One region of the Anaerobacillus alkaliphilus genome, then DNA from elsewhere that is predicted to be linked to it. Evidence: riboswitches for the same ligand, from Rfam matches in the RefSeq annotation. Region 1 holds a riboswitch; the other holds the start of a gene.
The links. Region 1 has a riboswitch for cyclic di-GMP ahead of DS745_RS12560 (amidase). Riboswitches for the same ligand answer to the same signal wherever they lie in the genome.
Positions count from the first base shown of each region.

Region 2: linked by a shared signal. The riboswitch ahead of DS745_RS07380 (hypothetical protein) and the one ahead of DS745_RS12560 (amidase) in region 1 are both predicted to bind cyclic di-GMP.

Region 1 covers NZ_QOUX01000039.1:173,682-178,034, forward strand. The annotation lists gene DS745_RS12550 (sensor histidine kinase) at 1-1,144, shown strand, start outside; gene DS745_RS12555 (response regulator transcription factor) at 1,125-1,886, shown strand; cyclic di-GMP riboswitch class I at 1,942-2,029, shown strand; gene DS745_RS12560 (amidase) at 2,072-2,941, shown strand; gene DS745_RS12565 (DUF4397 domain-containing protein) at 2,987-3,763, opposite strand; gene DS745_RS12570 (WG repeat-containing protein) at 4,117-4,353, shown strand, end outside.
Region 2 covers NZ_QOUX01000026.1:77,347-81,699, forward strand. The annotation lists gene DS745_RS07365 (IS110 family RNA-guided transposase) at 1-369, opposite strand, end outside; gene DS745_RS07370 (sigma factor-like helix-turn-helix DNA-binding protein) at 496-1,089, opposite strand; gene DS745_RS07375 (hypothetical protein) at 1,327-1,809, opposite strand; cyclic di-GMP riboswitch class I at 2,135-2,219, shown strand; gene DS745_RS07380 (hypothetical protein) at 2,422-2,796, shown strand; gene DS745_RS07385 (S-layer homology domain-containing protein) at 3,292-4,338, shown strand.

The DNA of each region.
Region 1 (4,353 bases):
CAATGAGGTAGTCTATTCGTCTGATAGTGATTTAATTGGAACATTCATAGACGATCGACCTTGGCTACAGCAGATACGACAGCAAAATGAAATGAGTTTTGAATGGAAGGATGACTCGTTTGGTGGTGTTTTTGTTTATGATCAATTACCCGCCCCTTTTGAAAAGTGGATGATCGTAAAAGGAATTTCTAATGAGAGAATGTATAGCGGTGCTCAGTCAATTGCGAGAATGAATATATACATTCTATTATTCTTCTTTTTACTTAGTGCTTTTGCCACATTACTCGTTGCTATCAAGCTTATTTCTCCAATTAAAATTCTTATTGAAAATATGAAAAAGGTAGAGAAAGGTAGATTAGAAGTTGATTTTCAATCGTTAGGTAAGGACGAATTTGGGCAATTAGGCTATCATTTTAAATCCATGGTTAATCAAATCAATGAGTTAATTGTTCGGAAATACCGCTTAGAGATTGAAAACAAATCTAACCAAATTCGTGTATTACAGTCGCAAATAAACCCTCATTTTTTATATAACTCGTTACAATCAATCGGAACAATTGCTTTACGAAATAAGGTCCCGGAAATTTATACTTTAATAACCTCTTTATCTAGCATTATGAGGTATAGCATGAACATTGATGAAGATGTTGTTCCATTAACAAAAGAAGTCAATCATGTAAATGCGTATTTATCTTTGCAGAAACAACGCTTTCAGGAGAGACTGTTCTACTCAATAACTGTAGATGATGAGTTGAAGAAAATCATGGTTCCGAAGATGATTTTACAACCAGTTGTTGAGAATTACTTCAAGCATGGCTTCGAAATGAGTAACCTTACTGGAAAGATTGATATTCAGATTTTAAAAGAAAAAGAACGACTAACCATACTCATTGAAGATAATGGATTAGGGGTTACTGAAGAGCGATTAAAAGAAATTGAGCTTATGTTAACAAAAGGAATTAAACTTGCGAAAGCTGAAACAACGAGTATTGGATTACAAAATGTCTATGAGCGCCTCGAGCTCTATTATGGGGAAAAAGGATTAATGAAGGTAGGGAATCGAGAAGGCGGAGGCTTTAAGGTGACACTTGCAATACCCTTATATCGTATAGGAGTTGAGGAAGATGAAAGCAATAATCGTTGATGATGAGGTGCATGTGAGGGAAGGGATTCGACTTTTGGCCCTATGGGATATCTTTGGAATTACAGATATTTATGAAGCGGTTGATGGTGATGAGGCAATTTCTTTGATTCAAAAGCATAAACCTAGCATTATTTTTACCGATATGAAAATGCCAAACAAAGATGGGATTAGCCTATTAAAGTGGATACAAGAACAACAGTCACTTACGAGTAAGACGATTGTGATTAGCGGATATGATGATTATCAATATATGCGTAAAGCGATCACATATGGTAGTTTCGATTATATTTTAAAACCAATTGATCCTGAAATCCTTAATGAAACACTTGAAAAAGCTGTGACCCAGTTAATAGAAGAAGAGAAGAAGCGGAAGTTGTCTAATGTTAATCCTTTTAAGGAAGCTATTTTTCTAGAGGAAGAACATAGCTCTATCCATGAGATAGAAGCATTTATTCGCGATAACTATCAAAAGGAAATCAAGCTTCAAGAAATCTCTGAACGGTTCTTTTTAAGTAGGGAGTATATCTCGAGAAAATTTAAGCAAGTTTATGGCGAAACAATTTCTGATTATGTGCTGAAAATTCGAATTGAAAATGCAAAGGTTTTGCTGAAAAATCCTACGATAAAAGTGTATGAAATTTCAAGTATGATTGGGTATCAAGACGATAAATATTTTCGGAAAGTATTTAAAAAACAAACGGGAATTACCCCAACAGAATTCCGTAACCAAAACGAGAGATAAACTTCCAACTCATCTCCTAGATACATTGTTAAGCACTTGTTATATAATAAAGTTGTAATGAAAAAGGCAAACTTATTGAAAGATAAGGACGCAAAACTATGGGCCTAAGGGAAGTGAATTCCTACGGTTGCCAAGTTGCCATGTTCCTCTTAGAGGGTCTATGGCCAAATGAGAGGAGAGCTAATATGAAAAAAATAGTGGTAATGTTTATGGTCGTTTTAATGGTGGTATCAGGCATGAATGCCATTCAAGCTCAGAAGCCTTTTGTGGTAGCTACATGGCTCTGGGATACAAATGAAATTGTCACGAATGAACAAGAAGTTCTTCGCTTCCTACAAGAGAAAAATGTGACAGATCTATACTTACAAATAAATAGGCAAATTCATGTAAATACGTATCGAAGCTTTATTGAAAAGGCAACGAAACTAAATATTAAAGTCCATGCTTTAGATGGTGCACCTACTTGGGCAACTCGTAATGGCAGTAAACAATATAAGCCTTTAATAGATTGGATAAGGAATTACCAATCCCAGGCGACTGCAGATCAAAAGTTTTCAGGAATACATCTCGATGTAGAACCTTATTTATTGGCTGATTGGCAAAAAAATCAGAAGAATACGGTTGAATTTTATCAGCAGTTTGTCATTGACTTTCGATCATTAGCAAATGACTTGAAGATTGAGTATGCTTTAGATATTCCATTCTGGTTTGATGAAATCAACTATCGTAATAAATTTGGAACAGGCCTCTTAAGTGAATGGTTAATTAATCAAACTGACACGGTAACAATAATGGCATACCGCAACTTTGCTGAAGGACCAAATGGAATTATAGATCTTGTAAAAACAGAGGTTGCTTACGCTGAGACAAAGGGAAAGAAAGTTATTATCGCTGTTGAAACAGAACCTTCAAGTGAAGGGACACATATTAGCTTCTCTAGCCTATCAGTGTTAGATCAAGAGCTTCAAAAGGTAATTAATCATTACGAAAAGAATACAAGTTATGCTGGTACGGCGATACATCACTATGCTAGCTGGAAAACACTAATAGAATAAATAATAAAAACTGCTCAGTAACACTCTGAGCAGTTTTATTATTTATTACGGTTGTAAAATCATTGCCTCTAAACGAGGTGTCCCATCTACAATGCCAATTGCTGTTATTGTATAGGCTTCGCCTGCTTTTAGATTTGTATCGCGCAAAGTTAACACAACATTATCAGTTCCAGCTGCTCGAACTTCAAGAGTAACACTACCTGGATCTACTTCAAGGTAATTTGCGATTTGTCCAAAGGATACATTGCTAAATAAAACATCGCCGCCTGCTATAGCAATATCTACAGCTGGAGCATTTGGAGATAAATGCCAAAAACGTACTTTTGACTTGTTTCTTGGGTTTCTTGTTGTATCAACAACCGGAACTAAACGAAGGTTTGCTAATCTACCTGCGGCTGCCACTGTATAGTTACGACCTGATTGTACCTCTACAGTTTCGGTCAAGACTGGATTTGTTGTTTGTCCAGCAGGGTAAATATCAATTCTGTAAGAGCCTGCGGGCACTTCTAAATAAGGACTAATTTGGTAATAAGTAATATTCTCTAACGTCTTCTCACCATTAACATAAACATCAACCTTTGGAGCGTCAGGTGACACATGAAGCACACGGACTTTGGCTGGTGCTCGCCATTCAGGTTGTACCCCATAAGAATTTCGGACATCAACAGGTTGCATTTGGCAAAGCTGTTGCATGCACATAAAGTGCATTTGATAATAATAGATATGTCTTTGTGGATCTAAATACTTGTAATAATTAGCAAGTAAGTCATACATAGCTGCATCTTGAGCTACCTTTTGATATTGTGGGTAAAAATGGTACATGTTTTTCCCTCTCCCTTCGTTCATACACACACAACAATAATGTATGCGGAAGGGGAAATATTAGGACTTTGTCTAGATTTATTTTTTTAAGCCTCGTCTAAAAACAAAGCCTCCAATTCATCTAAATACATCGTTAATTCATAGGAGTCTTCTTTAGCGTCTTCCAGCATACTGTTAATCGAACTAATATATTCATGTAAACTCATAAACTTCATCCCCTTAAGTTTGTTATTACTATTATTGTTACCAAAATGACAAACTATTAAACTAGTAATAATATTTATTTTTCAAATAGGTACCACCCTAAGAAAAGTTCCATACAATAAAGAAAAAAGACGTGTGGGAGTTTTACTATGGCTACTAACTTTTTATATGCTGCTTCCTTGAAAACAGCAAATGGAACGAAATGGGGATATATTAACGAAAAAGGTGAATTTGAAATTCAGCCTGAGTTTAATTTTGCTCTTGATTTTCAGAAAAATGGATTAGCTACAGTTGAAAAAGATGGAAAATATGGTTGTATTGATAAGTATGGTATTATAAGAATCCCTTTCCTTTTTGAGTCAACAATTGAATTTTCTGAGGGAAGA
Region 2 (4,353 bases), on a different contig from region 1:
TTTTCTCTCTTCAGATGTAGTAGCTGCGTTTATTATTCGAACATAGTAACTATTCCCTTGCCAATGACGAACTAGGTCCTCATAATAGTGTCCCGTCGTTTCAATACCAATAACTATGGACTGTTTCCCAGTCTCTTGACTTACCTTTTCAATTTGACTGATGAGTTGATTATGACCAGTTAAAGAAGCATCAAACTCGAAGGGTTTCTTTAGGATCTCCCCATAAAAAGTACAAATCATAGCTTTATGCGTATATTTAGCAGCATCTACCGCTACTATTAAAATATTTTCCAAGCCAGCTGTTTGAAGAAACTTAGCCCATCGACTTCCCTTTTTTCCTTGAATATGGTTCAATAATGTGTATACCATCGTTTCATCTCCTTGTGGTGAGGGGTTTTGGAAGTTCTGTGATAGGTCCTTCCATTGTACATGAAAACGATGGTATTTTTTATTTAGCCCAACTATTTATTATACTAGGCACCAGATTTACCAGATCTATATCTCATTTTTAACATTTAGAATTTTCATAGCTTTTTCTCGATGATCTAATAAATCTAACCACCATGCACGAAACAATGCATGCTTTAAATTTTTTCTTGTTATATAACTCATAGGTTTATCCTGCTTTAAGTAAGTTCGAAGAACACGAGAATGGGGACAAATTGCCAGTGCAATTTCAATTAAAACCTCGTCTGGTTGACCTTCAAGGAGCGAACCAAACGATTTCTTAGGCTTACCATTTAAAAATTCTCGGATAGCTTTTGCTATTCGTAACTCAGCTATATTTCGAATTTGCGCAGCACGAGAACTGGAAATTCCAAATTGTTCTCCCATTTGATCAAGTGTTAACTTCTCACCTTTCAATCTATACTGAAAATCTAGTATCGTTTTTTCTCGTTCATTTAAACAGTCTCTATAATGAAGATAAACCTGAATAAACCTCTTGTATTCTTCTGAAGTTGGTTCCTTAAGAAAAGGGTAGTAAGGCTTTAATTTACCAATCTTAGGTTTATAAGATGGACCATAAATTGAACCTATCATATCTAAATAAAAAAGCATATCTTCTTTGGTAATCTCTATTTCCCCCATAAAAATACCACCTCTGCTTAAAAAGTATATTACGATATGCATAAATATTTTAGCATAGTTTATTTAATCTTCAGCCAACTTTCAAATCCCGCTGCCTTCACTTTCTTAAATACTATCGACTTATAGGAGAAGGCCCACCTGCATCACGTAAAATACAAAATGGCTTGAATATAATGCTTAAAGAGGAAGTTTCCTGCTTTACCTTCATTCTAAGCAAATCAGTAACTTCCCAAAATTTCATTCTCTATAACTGAGCATGTTCTCTTTTAACTTTTTATTCCGCTCATCCTCTTTCAACTTCGAGTTCCAGTATTCAACAAATGCTGTATAACCCTGCTTTTTCATAAAATAAGGCAAGAGTTGCTCACCACGGAGTTTGTATGACTGAATATTTGTCACACCATCCCGATAAGCCTTCTCCATTCGATGGTTGCCATCGATAATATTAAACTCGCCTGGCTGGACCTCCGCCTGAATGACCGGTTTATTTACATCAACTGTCGGCAAGTGTTCTTCATTTACAGATGCATGGTAATGAGTCTCGAACCAACTACCCACATCAATTGTTTCCTTCTCAACTTTTAGTGTTCCATCGTGAATATGTTCAGTTATCCTCGATATATTAAAATTAAAAATGCCGTTCGGAAAAAATTCATCACCTTCATAAGAAGGAAGCGGAGTATATTCTTCGTTTAATTTGATCTGTCTCTTATGTCTCATCTGAACCTTCCTTTTACTGAATTTTACTATAATATAAGAAACTTTCTCACACAGTTAAATCGGGTGTAGCGCATTTTTAAGTTTACTATAAAACGTAAATCATTTTTATATAAAGACAAATTTGTTAAGTTACCAGCGTATGCTACATAAAGGGAATTTTGGTCTTTGTTTCGTTACAGGTTAGTTTTCTGAACCACTACCTTATATGGCACAAATCAAATGAATGTAGGTCTACCTAACCACAAAAGTCGATATTGCATATAGGTAATTTTGCTTATATAATCAATTTAAGTAGTTATTCTCCAATAAGTAACATACATACAAAAATTGAAAAAGGCAAACCCATTGAAAAGTGGCGACGCAAAACTAAAGGGGCTAAGATCTGTTGATTAAGCCAGCCAGTTACCGATTATTTGATAGTTTTCTTGACTAATCGACTATTCGGTTAGTCTTTTTGCTTTTGGTAGAATTTCTATCCCGAACTATACTTATTTAAAAAAATCTAGGTTTTTTATATTAAATATTAACCTTTTAAACAATTACACTTGAAACAAGATTTTGTAAGTTTCCCCTTTTAAAATATATAAAGCTAATCCATAAGGAGTGATTGTTATGCCAGCTATTGCTAGTGTTGAAGAACTAAATCAGGCACACCTCCGGTTAAAAGGTATCCGAAATGAAAACCCTGACTTCTATGAAAAGCTACAGGACCTTTTTCATCGTGCAAACCATTTAAATATCAGACCTGGCTACATCTGTAGAACTATTACTGAAGATGATGTTGAGAAGTATCTACCAAACCATTTAACCAAACCAAAAATCCAGAGTTTTAACTTCCTTATATATCAGTTAAAACATCAATTTCGATTAGAATACAAAATGTTTTATGATTTTCTCATCGAACACCGATATGTTGGCTACGAGAATATTAGAAAATTACTTTTCGGAGTACCTCCGGAGTTAGTTAAAGACGGGTATTACCTATAATTTGATTACAATAGAAATAACCGCTAATCCATTAATCGTGGGAGCGGTTATTTCTATTTTGCTCAAGTTCTTGCCTTCTCTTTATCGACAAATTTCGGGTAGTGACAGGCACCTCCCTCCGCTCAAAGGGAATATTTGCTACTAAATTTACTGTACGAACATAGGTTGAACCGTCCCAATTCTATTACCCTAATAAAATATAATTATGATTACTCTGAGTGGAATAGAGTATCATCGATTTGGTAACATTGGGTATTTTGGGGTCCATATCGAATTGAAAATTTCTTTAATTTTGAAGAAAGTGATGGAGTCTGGAACAGTGTAACAAAAACAAACGGAAGAAGCTATTTTGGCTTACGTTAATAGATTGCGAGATATAGTCTGCTAACAACAGATTGGTGTTGACAGGAAATAATTTCTAGTAATAAGATTAATATGGTCTTTTATTAGATTAAAGAGATCAGGTAAATAAATATGAGCTTTGAGGAGAATTGCATGAGAAAGTATTTATATGGATTTTTAATAACTGTGATAATTTGTGGAGGTCTGGCTTTTCTAAGCCTAACCAACAATGAAGAAAAAGTAGCAACTGCTGCTACAATAATGGAAAGTAATCAGGTAGCTATATACAATGATTTACAGTCTGTTCGCTGGGCAGAGTCAAGTATTGTATCTTTAACGGAAAGAGGAACTATATCAGGAATTGGGGCGGGAGCATTTGGACCTACCCAAAAAATTACTAGAGCACAAGCTGCAACGTTATTAGTTAGAGAATTATATCCTCATTTATTAAATAACTCATCTGTAAAATATACGAGTGAGTTTAAGGATATCGGAAACAACCATTACTTTATTCGAGAAATATCTATCGCTAATGAAAAAGGTCTAATGTCAGGATATTCTGACGGGACATTCAGACCAAATCAGCCTATTAGTCGCACAGAAACTGCGGTAATTCTTGCTAGACCCTATATTAAACTTTCTGGAAGGAAAGAGGTTACATTTAAAGATTTACATGAAGCAAACTGGGCAAAAGGAAGTATTCGTCAATTAGCTTCTAATAACTTAATAGCTGGTTACTCTCCTGAAAGATTTGGGCCTAATCAAGCCGTTACAAGAGCGGAATTTGCTGTGTTTTTAAAGAGGGTTATAGATTTTAGTCCAATGCAATTTAACGGCGTTTTGTCAGGAACTGTACCTTATTCAGGAAACGTAGTTCATGTAACAACAGAAGAGGGCATCATTCCTGTAGAATTAGCTGGGTTTGAATACGCAAGTGTTGCTGATATGGAAGCCGGAATGACTGATATATTCGACAACTATATCCGAGAAAATTTCAAAAACAAAGCAGTAAGGGTCGAAATTGAGCCTTCTAAAAATGATTATAAATTGCATTATACGATTGGCTACATTTGGGTTAAAGAAGGCAACGAGGAAATCCTTTTAAATTTAGCTTTACTAAAAGCTGAAATTCCGACTCGGAGATCAAGGGAATTTTCATCAAGGTATAAATACTATGATTTAGTGACAAATTATAGGTAAAACAATTCGTATTAT